DNA from 2 places in the Saccharopolyspora gregorii genome. Region 2 is predicted to be linked to the other one. Evidence: riboswitches for the same ligand, from Rfam matches in the RefSeq annotation. Region 2 holds a riboswitch; the other holds the start of a gene.
What was found. Region 2 has a riboswitch for cobalamin ahead of H1226_RS07990 (ribonucleoside-diphosphate reductase subunit alpha). Riboswitches for the same ligand answer to the same signal wherever they lie in the genome.
Positions count from the first base shown of each region.

Region 1 (7,220 bases), 1.0 Mb from region 2:
CACGACCTGCGGTTCCACCGCGGCATCTACGAGGCCAGCGGCAACCGTAGGCTGCTGACCATCTGGCTGCAGATCGAGCCGCTGTTCGCCAGCATGCTCGCGGTCACCAACAGCGAGGACGAGGACCTGGGCCCGGTGTGCACCGCGCACGAGCAGCTGCGGTCCTCGATCGCCGACGGCGATGCGGGGCGCGCCACCTCGCTGCTCACCGCGCACCTGGCGGGCTCCGAGGAGCGGATGCTCGCCGCGCTCCAGCGCATCTGGGCCGCCACTTCCTGACACCCACGCGGAACCCGGCTCCTCGCCACCGGCGGGGAGCGGGTTCCGCGCGCCCGGAACACCCCGAGAGAGGAACCATGACCGGTCACATCGTCAGCTTCTACGACCTCAACGACATCACCGAGGCGTCGTTGCGCGAGCACCTGCCGGACCTGCCCGGGCTGCGGATCACCGAGATCGGGCCGGCGCAGGACCCCGCCGACCACCTGGACGCGCTGGCCACCGCGACGATCGTGCTGGCCCCGCTGGAGAAGGAGCGGCGGATCGGCGCCGAGCTGCTGGACGCGATGCCGCGCTGCGAGCTCGTGCAGTCCGTCGCGGTCGGCTTCGACGGCGTGGACCACCTCGCCGCGGCCGAGCGCGGCATCCCGGTGGCGAACCTGCCCGGGTTCAACGCCGACGCGGTCGCCGACTGGACGGTCGGTTCGCTGCTGTTCCTGCTGCGGCACTACGCGGCCGGGCACCGCAAGGTGGAATCCGGCGGCTGGGGGCCGGAGGGGTTGCGCGGCCGCGACCTGGCGGCGCTGACGGTCGGGATCCTCGGCTTCGGCAACATCGGCCGCGCGGTGGCCCGCCGCCTGGACGGCTTCGGCGCCCGGGTGGTGGTGCACGACCCGGTGCCGTCCGAGCCGGGCCGGGAGTACCTGCCGCTGGCCGAGGCGGTGGCCGCGTCGGACGTGCTGAGCCTGCACCTGCCGCTGAACACCGCCACGCACGGCCTGGTCGGCGACGAGCTGCTGGCGCGGATGCGGCGCGGCGGCTACGTGCTCAACGCGGGGCGTGGCGGCGTCCTGGACGAGCGGGCGCTGGTGCGGGCCCTGGATTCCGGGCAGCTGGCGGGCGCGGCGCTGGACGTGTTCGAGCAGGAACCGCTGCCCGCGGACTCGCCGCTGCGGGGCCGCTCGGACGTGCTGCTCAACCCGCACACCGCGGGCGTGACCTGGGACGCCTACCACAACCTCCGCGGGAAATTGTTCGCGAAGCTCGCCGCCGTGCTGTCCGGGGAGCGGCCCGCCGACGTGGTCAACGGGGTCGAGCCGCGCCCCCGCTGAAGTTGGCGGGTTCTCGTCATCGGGAGCCGTTTTCGGGGCCGGGGCCGCCGGTGGTCCGGGTCCGCTCGGGGCAGCCGGTGCGCCGGGCCGGTCGCTCGATTCCTGGGCGGTACGGCCGAAGCCGCGTTGCTGCCGGAGCCACTCGCTGGACGCGCGGGACATGATCGACGCGTCCAGCGGGGAGGGCGCGAGTTCTCCGGATCGACCCGATCCGGACCGGATCAACGGCAGGCGTGATGAGTGTGAACGAGAAGGTTGCGGTGCCCCGCATCGGCGCGGTTCGGCTCGGTTCGGTCGGCTTGGCCGTCGTCGCCGCGCTGTCGCTGGCGGGATGCGGCGGCGTGCAGGTCGACTCCCCGAAGGACGCGAGCGGGGAGAAGCCCTGCGACCTGGTGCCCGAGCAGACGGTTCACGAGCTGGGATTCCACCTGGGCGGCAAGGAGGACGCGGGCGCGTGCACCTGGAGCACCCCGCGGGACAGCGTGCGGCTGGAGGTCGGCGTGGTCGCGGACCGGTCGCTGCAGGACTTCCAGGACGCGGCCGAGGAGTACTCCGACTTCGGCGAGCTGACCATCGGCGGGCACCCGGCGGTGCGCGCGAACTCCGGCGACCCGAAGGCCGACGGCACCTGCGAACTGGTCGTGGCCGCCGATGCGGACCAGGCGGTGTCGGCGAAGTCGAAGATCCCCAGCGGTGCCACCGCCGACCCGTGCGAGCTGGCGGAGCGGGCCCTCGACGCGGCCGTCCCCTCCTGGCCCGCCGCCTAGCCGCCGGGCGCACGGCGAGGTCGCGGTGATCCCGCGTCCGGTGGGGTGGCAGCACCGGGCGCGGGAGCCGGAGTCGCCGATGTCATATTCGCGAACGGCGATGCGTGCGCCGGTGTCCGCCACCTGCGGCGACACCGGTTCCGCCGACCGCGGTGCGGGTTCCGGGCGGTGGCCGCGGCCTTGACATCGGCCACCGGGGCTGCGAACTTCTGAGCCGTTCGAACGACGGTGTGCAGGAAGCCGGTGCGAATCCGGCGCGGTCCCGCCACTGTGAGCGGGGAGTCGTCCTCCACCCGAGCCACTGCCGGTCCCCGGCGGGAAGGCCGGAGGCCGGTGCCGATCCGCGAGCCAGGAGACTGGCACCGTCGTGCCGATTCGTGCGGGGTCGCGGAGCCCCGGAGGAGGTACGTGGTGTCGCGCATCGCCGCATCGCGCCGGGAAGTCCGGCAAACCGTCCACATCGGACACTAGTCGTCCCCGCGGGTTCGTCCCGCCGCTGTGCGTTCCGTTCCGGTTCCAGCTCGGGGAGACACGTGCGTCCTGCCACCACCACTGATCAGTCCTACGTGGACTCGCTGGTCGAGTCCGCGCTGTCCGGTCACGTCCGCGATGCGGGCGGGAACGGCCCGGCGGAGCTCTCCGCCGCCGTCGCGTTCCTGACCGTGCAGGCCGCCCGGCACACCGGCCGCGGCACCGGCTACACCAACACCGTGCTCAGCGTCCGGATCGCCGACGCCGTCGGCTCGTGCGCCGTCGAACCCGGCGCCCTGGACGAGGACGCGGTGCGCGACGCCGTGGGACGCACCGCGGCCGAGCTGCTGCGGCACCCGCTGCTGCCGGTTCGGGTCGCGGCGCTGGACGCCTACCTCGCCGCGCTCACCCCGCACCCCGCGCACCCGCTGTCCCGGCAGGTGGTGATCCCGGCGGGCGACTCGCTGGCCAAGTCCACCGCCCGCGCCCGCGCGGTCGCCGCGATCACCGCGGTCCCCGATGGCGGCCGGGTCGCGGTGATCGGCGTGGTGAACTCGCTGCTCGCCGCGCTGCGGGACCGCGGCCTCGACTACGTGCCCTGCGACCTCAAGGGCGGCCGCACCGAGTGGGACGAGCCGATCCGCACCGACCACGCCGCCGCGATCGACGGCGCGGACGCGGTGCTGGCCTCCGGCATGGTCCTCGGCAACGGCACCTTCGACGACATCGCCGCGACCTGCGCGGCCCGCGACCTGCCGCTGACCCTGTTCGCGCAGACCGGATCCGCGGTGCTGCGGGAACTGCTCGGCGGCCCGGTGCGCGCGCTGTCGGCGGAGCCCTACCCGTTCTTCTGGCTCTCCGGCGAGGACACCACGATCCACACCTACGAGGCCGCCCGCGCCACCGAGGTCGTGCGGTGACGGGTCGCGCGCCCGCCCGCTGCGACTCGGCCCTGGATCTGATCGGAGGCACCCCGCTGCTGCGGGTCGCCGCGCCGATCGCGTTCCCGCACCCGGGTTTCTGGGCGAAGCTGGAGAGCACCGCGCCGGGCGGCATGAAGGCCCGCGCCGCGCACGCCATGCTCACCGGGGCCCGGGCCCGCGGAGAACTGCGCCCCGGCGGGACGGTCGTCGAGTCCACCAGCGGCACCCTGGGCATCGGCTTGGCGTACGTGGGGACCGCGCTGGGCCACCCGGTCGTCGTGGTCGCCGACGCGGAGCTCGACGGGCAGACCCGCGCGCTGCTCACCGCGCACGGGGTGCGGGTGGAGCTGGTGCGCGACCCGCACCCGGTGGGCGGCTGGCAGCGCGCGCGGCTGGACCGGGTGCGGGAGCTGCTGGCCGAGCTGCCCGGGGCGTACTGGCCGGACCAGTACAACAACCCGGACAACGTCACCGGCTACCGCGCGCTCGGCCACGAACTGCTGGACCAGCTGCCGGACGCGCAGGTCGTGGTGTGCAGCGTCGGCACCGGCGGGCACAGCGCCGGCATCGCGCGGGCGCTGCGCGAGCGCGCCCCCGGGGTGCGGCTGGTCGGGGTGGACGCGGCGGGGTCCGCGGTGTTCGGCGACCCGGTGGCGAAGCGCCTGATGCGCGGCCTCGGCAGCAGCATCCACCCCGGCAACGTGGACTACGCGGCGTTCGACGAGGTGCACCTGGTCGGCGCGGCGGAGTCCGTCGCGGCCTGCCACCGGCTCGCCGCCGGCGCGTTCGTCACCGGCGGCTGGAGCACCGGCGCGGTGGCGCTGGTGGCGTCCTGGTGCGCCCGGGAGCTCGGCGCGGACCAGGTGGCCGCGGTGTTCCCGGACGGGCCGCACCGCTACTGGGGGACGATCTACGACCCGGACTTCCTCGCCGCGCAGGACTTCCCGGAACCCGCCGCCGAACCGGTGGACGCGGACGGCATACCGTCCGAAGTGGACAGCAGAACGACGTGGAGGAGGTCGCGCAAGGTGGTCGATCCGTGTGCCCGGCGAGCCGACGGCCCGGCGGAATGCCCGGTCTGCGAGGTGCGGCCGTGAACCGCGCCGCGTTCGCCCGGTTGTCCCCGGCGGCGAAGCTGCTGGTGATCAACCAGTTCGGCATCAACGTCGGCTTCTACATGCTGATGCCGTTCCTGGCCGCGTACATGAGCGGGAACCTCGGCTACGGCGCCGCCGTGGTCGGGCTCGTGCTCGGGGTGCGGAACCTGAGCCAGCAGGGCATGTTCCTGCTCGGCGGCACCGCGGCGGACCGGCTCGGCTGCCGGCCGATGATCATCGCCGGTTGCGCGCTGCGCGTGGTGTCGTTCGGCCTGTTCGCCGTGTTCACCACGCTGCCCGGCCTGTTCGCCGCCGCGATCCTCACCGGTCTGGCGGGGGCGCTGTTCAACCCGGCGGTGCGGACCTACCTGATGCACGAGGCGGGGGAGCGGCGCGCCGAGGTCTTCGCCGTGTTCAACGTGTTCCAGCACGCGGGCACCCTGGTGGGGCCGCTGCTGGGCGCGGCGCTGCTGGCGGTGGACTTCCGGGTCATCGCACTGGTGGCGTGCGTGGCGTTCGCGGTGCTCACCGGCGCGCAGCTGCTGGTGCTGCCGCACCGCGAGGTCGAGCCGCAGCGCCAGAGCGTGCTGGGCAGCTGGCGGGAAGTGGTGCTGAACCGCCGGTTCCTCGGCTTCACCCTGGCGCTGTCGGCGTACTTCGCGCTCTACAACCAGCTCTACCTGACGCTGCCGCTGGAGGCGCAGCGGGTGTCCGGGGTGGCGTGGTCCATCGCCGTCGTGTTCGGGGTGTCCACGCTGATCGGCGTGTTCGGGCAGGTGCGGATCACCGAGTGGTGCCGGGCGCGGTGGAGCTCCGGCCGGTCCATCGTGGTCGGCCTGGCCTGCATGGGCGGCTCGTTCGTGCCGATCCTGCTGGCCGCACCCGTGCTGCCGGAACGGCTGCCCGTCGGCGGCATCGCCGGGACGGTGCTGGCGTTCGTGCCCGTGGTGCTCGCGATCGTGCTGTTCACCGTCGGGCAGGCGATGACGAACCCGTTCGCGATGGAACTGCTTCCCGCGGTCGGCAGCGAACGCCTCGCCGGCACCTACTACGGCTTCTACTACCTGGTCTCCAGCCTGGTCGCGGCCGCGGTCAGCTGGCTGGCGGGCGCGCTGCTGGACGCCTTCGCCGAGCCGGGGATGCGCTGGCTGCCGTGGGCGGTGCTGCTGCTGGTGGGCCTCGCGGGCAGCGCGGGCACCCGCCTGCTGGAACGCCGGGGAGCGCTCACCCCCAACACCCCGGCCGACGCCTGACCGCCCGAGGACCAAGCGGGTCTCGGTCCTCTCCTGTCAGCGGCAAAGCCGCTGAGCCGCCGACCACGTACGCAGGTCGACCAACCGCTGAGATTCCGCCACCCGAGCGCTGAGCAACCCGTGTTCGACCACCCGCAGCTCAGCGGTCGAGCCATTCCGGGCGGGAAGAGCCTCGTGGGACCAGAACGGTGCGGTAGTGGCCGGGGGTCGCGGACATCCGGACCTGGTCGGTGACGCCCTGGTAGTGGCCCAGCGGCGTCTCGGCGGTGAACGTCTCCGGGTCGAGGTAGGCGTGCCGGGCGTCGCTGCCCGCGGTGGCCGCCGCGTACTCCTTGTCGAACACGCCGAGGCTCAGGATCCAGAGCGCGGCGCGGGTCAGCGACACGTGCACCCGGTAGCTGCCGCCGTCGACGGCGCGGCGGGCCAGCGCCTCGGCCACCCCGGTCGCCATCAGCCAGGACACGATGTAGTCGTTGACCACCAGGATCGGCGGCAGCGCAGGCGTCTCCCCGTCGCCCTCCAGGTTCATCATGCCGGTGAGGCTGCCCGCGGTCTGGTCGAAGCCGACGCGCCCCGCCCACGGCCCGCGCTCGCCGTTGAGGGTGGTGGTGGCGTGGACGATGCCGGGCCGGGCCTCGGCGGCCTGCTCGGCGGAGAGCCCGATGGAGTCGAGGAAACCGGGCCTGCGGTTGGCGAAGAACACGTCCGCTCCGGCCAGCAGCTCCCGGATGCGCCGCGACCCGTCCGCGCCGTAGGGGTCGAGGGTCGCGGAGCGGGTGCCGACGTTCGCGGTCACGTAGGTGGTGTCGTGCTCCATCTCGCCGGGCCGCCACAGGTTCAGCACGTCGGCCCCGTGCAGGGCGAGGGCGCGCCCCACCCCGGCTCCGGCGATGACGTGGCCCATGCCGAGCGCGCGGATGCCGTCCAGCGGTGAGCCACCGCCGGTGAGCGGTTCCGGTTCGCTCTCGCCGATCTTGGTGATCTCGATCAGCGGCAGGTCGGCGAGGGCGTCGCGGTAGTGCGGTTCGGCGAGCAGTTCCTCGGTGCTGCGCAGCATCGGCAGCACGGTGCCCGCTTCGACGGCCGCGTTCTCCAGGTCGAGCGCGTTCCAGCCGGAGATCGCCTTCGCGACGGCCTGCGCGTCGTCCGGGACGCCCAGCAGCTTCTGCGCCGCGATCTTGATCTTCGGGTAGGGGTTGAGCGGCATCACCCAGCGGTCGTCGGCGGTGCGGTAGAAGGCGAAGCCGAGCGCGTTCGACGGGTTCGCCGCCGAGGCCGCCGGATAGCCGTTGACCAGCTCCCACCTGCGGTCGTAGAACGGGCACAGCCGGTGCGGCGCGGACCGCAGGTCCACTTCGATGTCCTGGCCCTCGCCGCC
Region 1 is NZ_CP059556.1:2,829,424-2,836,643, forward strand. It holds gene H1226_RS12170 (GntR family transcriptional regulator) at 1-279, shown strand, start outside; gene H1226_RS12175 (2-hydroxyacid dehydrogenase) at 357-1,331, shown strand; gene H1226_RS12180 (DUF3558 domain-containing protein) at 1,574-2,098, shown strand; cobalamin riboswitch at 2,310-2,477, shown strand; gene H1226_RS12185 (hypothetical protein) at 2,632-3,489, shown strand; gene H1226_RS12190 (PLP-dependent cysteine synthase family protein) at 3,486-4,589, shown strand; gene H1226_RS12195 (MFS transporter) at 4,586-5,842, shown strand; gene H1226_RS12200 (CoA transferase) at 5,982-7,220, opposite strand, start outside.
Region 1: it holds a riboswitch for cobalamin, as region 2 does, so the genes downstream of both, H1226_RS12185 (hypothetical protein) here and H1226_RS07990 (ribonucleoside-diphosphate reductase subunit alpha) in region 2, are expected to answer to the same signal.

Region 2 (7,220 bases):
AGCCGGTGACCGTGCCCGGCCCGCAACCGATGTCGAGCACCGGGCCGAGCCCGGCGACCTGATCGGCGAACACGTCCATCGCGGCGCGCAGCCACGGGTGGGCGCGGACGTCGCCGATGCCCGTCGTGGTCACCATGTCCACGTAGTTGTCGGCCACGCGGTCGTAGGACTCCCGGACGACGTCGAGATCAGGAACCGGAACACCCATCCCGGCACCCTATGCCGCGGTGACGGCCCGGCGGGGCGGAACCCGCGGGCCGCCCGCCGAGTCCCCGGCGGGCGGCCCGATCCGTCAGTCCCAGGTGAGGGAGGAGCCGGACTGGTATTCGGTGACGCGGGTCTCGAAGAAGTTCTTCTCCTTCTTCAGGTCCATCGCCTCCGACATCCACGGGAACGGGTTCTCGACCTCGGCGAACACCGGGGTGAGGCCCAGCTGCGCGCAGCGGCGGTTGGTGATGAAGTGCATGTACTGCTCGCACAGCTCGGCGTTGATGCCGAGGATGCCGCGGGGCATGGTGTCCCGGCCGTAGGCGACCTCCAGGCGGCACGCGTCGGCGAGCATGCCGCGCACCTCCTCCTGGAACTCGGCGCTCCACAGGTGCGGGTTCTCCAGCTTGATCTGGTTGATGCAGTCGATGCCGAAGTTCAGGTGGATCGACTCGTCGCGCAGGATGTACTGGTACTGCTCGGCGATGCCGACCATCTTGTTCCGCCTGCCCAGCGACAGGATCTGCGCGAAACCGGTGTAGAACCACATGCCCTCGAAGATCACGTAGAAGGCGATGAGGTCGCGCAGGAACGCCTGGTCGCGCTCCGGTCCGCCGGTGGCGAACTCGGGGTTCTCCAGGTTCTGGGTGTGCCGCAGCGCCCACTCGTCCTTCTCCGAGATGGACGGGATCTCGCGGTAGGCGTTGAACAGCTCGCCCTCGTCGAGGCCCAGGCTCTCGCAGATGTACTGGAAGGTGTGCGTGTGCACGGCCTCCTCGAACGCCTGGCGCAGCAGGTACTGGCGGCACTCGGGGTTGGTGATGTGCCGGTACACGGCGAGCACGATGTTGTTGGCCACCAACGACTCCGCCGTGGCGAAGAACCCGAGGTTGCGCTTGAGCATCAGCCGCTCGTCCTCGGTGAGCCCGTCGCGGGAGCGCCACAGGGCGATGTCGGCGTGCATGGACACCTCGGTGGGCATCCAGTGGTTGTTGCAGCCGGCGAGGTACTTCTCCCACGCCCAGCCGTACTTCAGCGGCAGCAGCTGGTTCACGTCCGCCTGCGCGTTGATCATCGCCTTGTCGTCGACGTTGATCCGGCCCGCGCCGCGGTCGATCTCGCCGAGCCCGGTGGCGTCGGTCGTGTGCACGGAAGTCATGAGTCCTCCAAGGGGAACGGGGCGGTCACTGGCAGGCTTCGCAGTCCGGGTCGTCGATCGCGCACGCCTGCGGCTGCGGCGACGGGGCCGGGGCCGGGGCGGCGGCGGGGGAGACCGCGTTGAGCTTGCCGTCGGTGCCGCGCAGCGTGGACTTCTCCACGTGCGTCGCACTGCTGGACCGCAGGTAGTAGGTGGTCTTGAGGCCCTTGCGCCACGCCAGCCGGTACAGCTCGTCGAGCTTGCGGCCGCTCGGCGCCGCCATGTACAGGTTCAGCGACTGCGCCTGGTCGATCCACTTCTGGCGGCGGGACGCGGCCTCGACCAGCCAGCGCGGCTCGATCTCGAACGCGGTGGCGTACAACGACTTCAGCTCCGCGGGCACCCGGTCGATCGGGGCCAGGTCGCCGTCGAAGTACTTCAGGTCCTGCACCATCGCCTCGTCCCACACCCCGGCGGCCTTGAGGTCCCGCACCAGGTCGGCGTTGAGCACGGTGAAGTCGCCCGACATGTTCGACTTCACGTACAGGTTCCGGTACAGCGGCTCGATGGACTGGCCGACGCCGCAGATGTTCGAGATCGTCGCCGTCGGGGCGATGGCCAGCACGTTCGAGTTGCGCATGCCGTTCGCGCGCACCCGCTCCCGCAGCCCGTCCCAGTCCAGTGTGGACGAACGGTCCAGGTCGACGCCGGTCTCGCGGGCCTGCGCCAGCAGCTCCAGCGAGTCGATCGGCAGCACGCCCCGGCTCCACAGCGAACCCTCGAACGACTCGTAGCGCCCGCGCTCGGCGGCCAGCTCGGAGGACGCGGCGATCGCGTGGAAGCTGATGTGCTCCATGCTCAGGTCCGCGAACTCCACCGCCGCCTGCGAGGACATCGGGATGCGCTGCGCGAACAGCGCGTCCGAGAAGCCCATCAGGCCCAGGCCCACCGGGCGGTGCCGCAGGTTCGAGGCCCGCGCCTCCGGGATCGTGTAGAAGTTCACGTCGATGACGTTGTCCAGCATCCGCACCGCCGTGCGGGTCGTGCGCCGCAGCCGCTCCACGTCCAGGCCCTCGGCCGTCACGTGCCGCGCGAGGTTGATGGAACCGAGGTTGCAGACCGCGACCTCGTCCTCGCTCGTGTTCAGCGTGATCTCGGTGCACAGGTTCGAGGAGTGCACCACGCCCGCGTGCTGCTGCGGCGACCGCAGGTTGCACGGGTCCTTGAAGGTGATCCACGGGTGCCCGGTCTCGAACAGCATCGTCAGCATCCGGCGCCACAGATCCACCGCGCGGACCTGGCGGAACACCTTCAGCTCACCGCGCTCGGCGGCCGCCTCGTACTCCCGGTAGCGCTGCGCGAACGCGGTGCCGTACAGGTCGTGCAGGTCCGGCACCTCGTCCGGGGAGAACAGGGTCCACGGCTCGTCGGCCTCGACCCGGCGCAGGAACTCGTCCGGCACCCAGTTCGCCGTGTTCATGTCGTGCGTGCGGCGCCGGTCGTCCCCGGTGTTCTTGCGCAGGTCGAGGAATTCCTCGACGTCCACGTGCCAGGTCTCCAGGTACGCGCACACCGCGCCCTTGCGCTTGCCGCCCTGGTTCACCGCGACCGCCGTGTCGTTGGCGATCTTCAGGAACGGCACCACGCCCTGCGAGGAACCGTTGGTCCCCTTGATGTGCGCGCCCGTGCCCCGCACCGGGGTCCAGTCGTTGCCGAGCCCGCCCGCGTACTTCGACAGCAGCGCGTTGTTGCTGATGCCGTGGAAGATCCCGTGCAGGTCGTCGTCCACAGTGGTCAGGAAGCAGGACGACAGCTGCGGGCGGGTGGTGCCCGCGTTGAACAGCGTCGGCGTCGAGCACATGAAGTCGAACGAGGAGATCAGGTCGTAGAACTCGATCGCCCGCGCCTCCCGGTCGTCCTCGCGCAGCGCCACGCCCATCGCGACCCGCATGAAGAACGCCTGCGGCAGCTCGAACCGCACCCCGTCCTCGTGCAGCAGGTAGCGGTCGTAGAGCGTCTGCAGGCCGAGGAAGCCGAACGCGATGTCCCGGTCCGCGTCCAGCGCCGCGCCCAGCCGCTCCAGGTCGAAGCGGGCCAGCTCCGGGGCCAGCTGCTCCAGCTCGATGCCGCGGCGCACGTAGTCGGCGAAGTAACCGGCGTAGCGGTCCCGCATCTGCACCTGGTCGGCCTCGGCCGGCTCGCCCGCGACGAAGCTCAGCGCCTCCCGGCGCAGCTTGTCCAGCAGCAGCCGCGACGTCACCAGCGAGTAGTTCGGCTCCGCCTCCACGAAGGTGCGCGCCGCCATCGTCAGCGACTCGGCCAGCTCCGCGGAGCTGATGCCGTCGTAGACGTTGCGCCGCACCTCGCGCAGCACCTGGTCGGCGCGCACGTCGTCGAGGTCCGAGCAGGCCTGCTCGACGACGGTCGACACCCGCTCCCAGTCCAGCGGCACCCGGGTGCCGTCCGGCGCGGTCATCTCCAGGACGGGCGCGGCGTCCTCGGTCCGCCGCGCCTCGGCTTCGCGGGCCTGCGCGTGCTCCTCCCGGTAGAGCACGTAGGCGCGGGCGACGCCGTGGTGCCCGCCGCGCATCAGCGCCAGCTCCACCACGTCCTGGATCTGCTCGATGTGCACCAGGCCCTCGGGGCCGGCGTGGCGCAGCACTCCCTGCGCGGCCTGCTCCGTCAACTCCGCGACGACCTGGTGCAACCGCGACGACGACGCGGCCGAATCCCCCTCGGCCGCCAGGAACGCCTTGGTCAACGCCACGGAGATCTTCGTTTCGTCCCAACCGGAAACGGTTCCGTCGCGCCGCAGCACCCGCACTCCTGCCGGTACCACCGCGGTCGCTGACGGCCGGGTCGTGGACTCGGTCACTGGCTCTCTCCTCGCAAGCTCGGACACCTGCCCGGAACTCCTCGGAACGCGCCAGGACCCGCGGCGCGCACGGCACCGCTCGTCCCACGACCCTCCCGCGAGGTCCCGGACGGCGCGCACCCCTCGTGCGCGCACCGATGGCAGGTCTTCGGACTCACGGGCGACCGGTGCTCGGCACCGGGCCTACTGGCCGTCGCTTCCCGGACGCCGAGCGTCCAGTGCTGCACCACCGGGAGGTGGTGACGGCGGTCGTTCCCGTTCACCGCTGCGGGGCAGTCCCGGATTCGCACCGGGTTCCCTGTTGTCACGCCGGGCGGACCGGCGAACCATCAGCGGGCGCCACACTACATCTTGGGTTCGGCGGTGATCCGGACCCCATCATCATCGGCGTGGCGGTGCCGGTGCGGAGGCGCTCGGTAGTCGTCCGCGCACTCCTCGGCCGCATCCTGCCCGGCCGCGGGCGGCTCCGCACGACCGCGAGGTGTGACGCGGAATCGGTGGTGGTCGGCAGCGGGCCCGGGCAGACTGCCTCCCGAGATCACCACCTGGGAGGAAGACCGAACCATGCGTGCCCACCGCGTGCGACGCGGACTCGCCGTCGCCGCCACCGCACTGGCCACCGCGGCCACGGCCACCGGGGCCACCGCCGGCGCCGCGCCGCAGGACCCGCCCGCGACCACCGACGTCCGGCTGATCACCTTCAACGACCTGCACGGCAACCTCGAACCGCCCACCGGGTCCTCCGGGCAGATCGAGCTCGACGACGGCCGGACCGTCGACGCCGGCGGCGCCGCCTACCTCGCCACCCACCTGCAGCGGCTGCGCGACGAGGTGCCGAACTCGCTGGTCTTCTCGACCGGCGACAGCGTCGGCGCCTCGCCGGTGAACTCCGCGCTGTTCCACGACGAACCCACCGTCGACTTCCTCAACTCGCAGGACGTGCGCGGCCACGTCGTCGGCAACCACGAGTTCGACGAGGGCTACCAGGAACTCCAACGGCTGCAGACCGGCGGCTGCCACCCGCAGGACGGTTGCGAGTTCCGGGATTCCTTCGCCGGCGCGGACTTCCCGTACCTCGGCGCCAACGTCACCTTCGAGGACGGCGGTGCCCCCGCGCTGCTGCCGTTCACCGTGCAGGTCTCCGGCGGGGTGCCGATCGGCGTGATCGGCGCGACCCTGCAGGACCTGCCCGACGTGGTCAGCCCCGAAGCGGTGCGCGGACTCCGGTTCGGCGACGAGGTCGAAGCCATCGACCGCACCTCCGACGCGCTGGAGCGCTTCGGCGTCAAGGCGCAGGTCGTGCTGCTGCACCAGGGCGATGAAGCCGACGGCGGCGGCCCGAACTCCTGCCAGGTCACCCCCGGCGGCCCCGCGAGCCGCATCGCGGAACAGGTCTCCCCGCAGGTCGACGCCGTGTTCAGCGCGCACAGCCACCAGCAGTACACCTGCACCGCCACCGACCCGGCGGGCGACCCGCGTCCCCTCGTGCAAGGCGCCTCCTACGGCAGGCTGCTGTCGGTGCTGGACCTGCGCGTCGACCGCGACACCCGCGAAGTGGTGCGGGAGAGCAGCACCGCGCGCAACGAGGTCGTGACCCGCGACGTCGAACCCGACGCCGAGACGGCCGCGCTCGTCGAGGAAGCCCGCGCGAAGGCGGCGCCGATCGCGAACCGCGCCGTCGGCACCGCCACCGGCGACCTGCTGAAGACCCCGGCGCCGTCCGGGGAATCCGGCCTCGGCAGCGTCATCGCCGACGCGCAGCTCGCCGCCACCCGCGACACGGGGGCGCAGCTCGCGCTGACCAACCCCGGCGGGGTGCGCGCCGACCTGCCGCACGCCTCTTCCCCGGCGGGCGAAGGCGACGGCGTCATCACCTACGGCGAAGCGTTCGCGGTGCAGCCCTTCGGCAACACCATGCAGACCATGACCCTCACCGGCGCGCAGCTGCGGGACGTGCTGGAGCAGCAGTGGAGCCCGGAGGGCGAGAACGTGCTGCAGGTGTCGGCGGGCCTGCACTACGAGTACTCGCGGTCCGCGCCCATCGGGTCGAAGGTCTCCGGGCTCACCCTCGACGGCGCACCGGTGGACCCGGCCGCGCCGTACCGGGTGGCGGTGAACAACTTCCTCGCCGGCGGCGGGGACGGGTTCAGCGGCTTCACCGAGGGCACCGACGTCGCGGGCGGGCCGGTGGACCTGGACGCGCTGCTGGGCTACCTGGCGGAGCACCCCGACGTGGTGCCGCCGGCGCCGGACCGCATCACCGCGAAGGATTGAGCCGAGGTCCCGGCGGCGCACCTCGCGCCGCCGGGACCTCCTTCCGCACGGCCACTTCCTCCCGCCGTTCCGCCGGAGGTCCGCCGCACCGTCAGCGGGGGACCGGCCGGGGTGCGATGACCCCGTCGATGCCGAGCGCCAGCTCCTCCGCGCAGTCGCGCCAGGCGTGGCGCGCGCCCACCAGCTCCGCGCAGCGGCGGCGCAGCCCGGCGAGCCTGCCGCGCAGCCGGGCGCTGCGCACCCCGCCGGCCAGCAGCACCGCCCGGCGCCCGTGCCGCACCGCCGACGCGTGGTCGCCGAGCGCGAACTTCGCCTCCGCCAGGCTCGCCAGCTCGAACACCGCGGACCGCACCTCCCCGGGCGCGCGGGCGGCCACCGCCCGGGACAGGTGCAGCGCCGCGGATTCGTGCTCGCCCACCACCAGCTGCACCGAGCCGGTCAAGCCCAGCACGTCCGCTTCCCCGAACCAGCGGAACATCGGGTAGTCGGCCTCGATCTCGGCGGTGGCGTGCAGCGCGCGCCCCTGGTCGAGCATCCGCCGCACCGAGCCGCGGCGTTCGCCGTGCGCCGCAGCCCACGCCGAGTTCAGCTGCAGCACCGAGCTCACCAGCGGCGAGGCTTCGGCCCGGATCGACCCCAGCTGGAACAGCTTCAGCGCCGAGTTCGGATCGCCGAAGTCCAGTTCGGCGCGCCCCGCCGCGTACAGCGTCCGCGCGATCGCCAGCG
Region 2 is NZ_CP059556.1:1,803,763-1,810,982, forward strand. It holds gene H1226_RS07980 (class I SAM-dependent DNA methyltransferase) at 1-208, opposite strand, end outside; gene H1226_RS07985 (ribonucleotide-diphosphate reductase subunit beta) at 293-1,366, opposite strand; gene H1226_RS07990 (ribonucleoside-diphosphate reductase subunit alpha) at 1,392-4,220, opposite strand; cobalamin riboswitch at 4,343-4,566, opposite strand; gene H1226_RS07995 (bifunctional metallophosphatase/5'-nucleotidase) at 4,785-6,494, shown strand; gene H1226_RS08000 (helix-turn-helix domain-containing protein) at 6,586-7,220, opposite strand, start outside.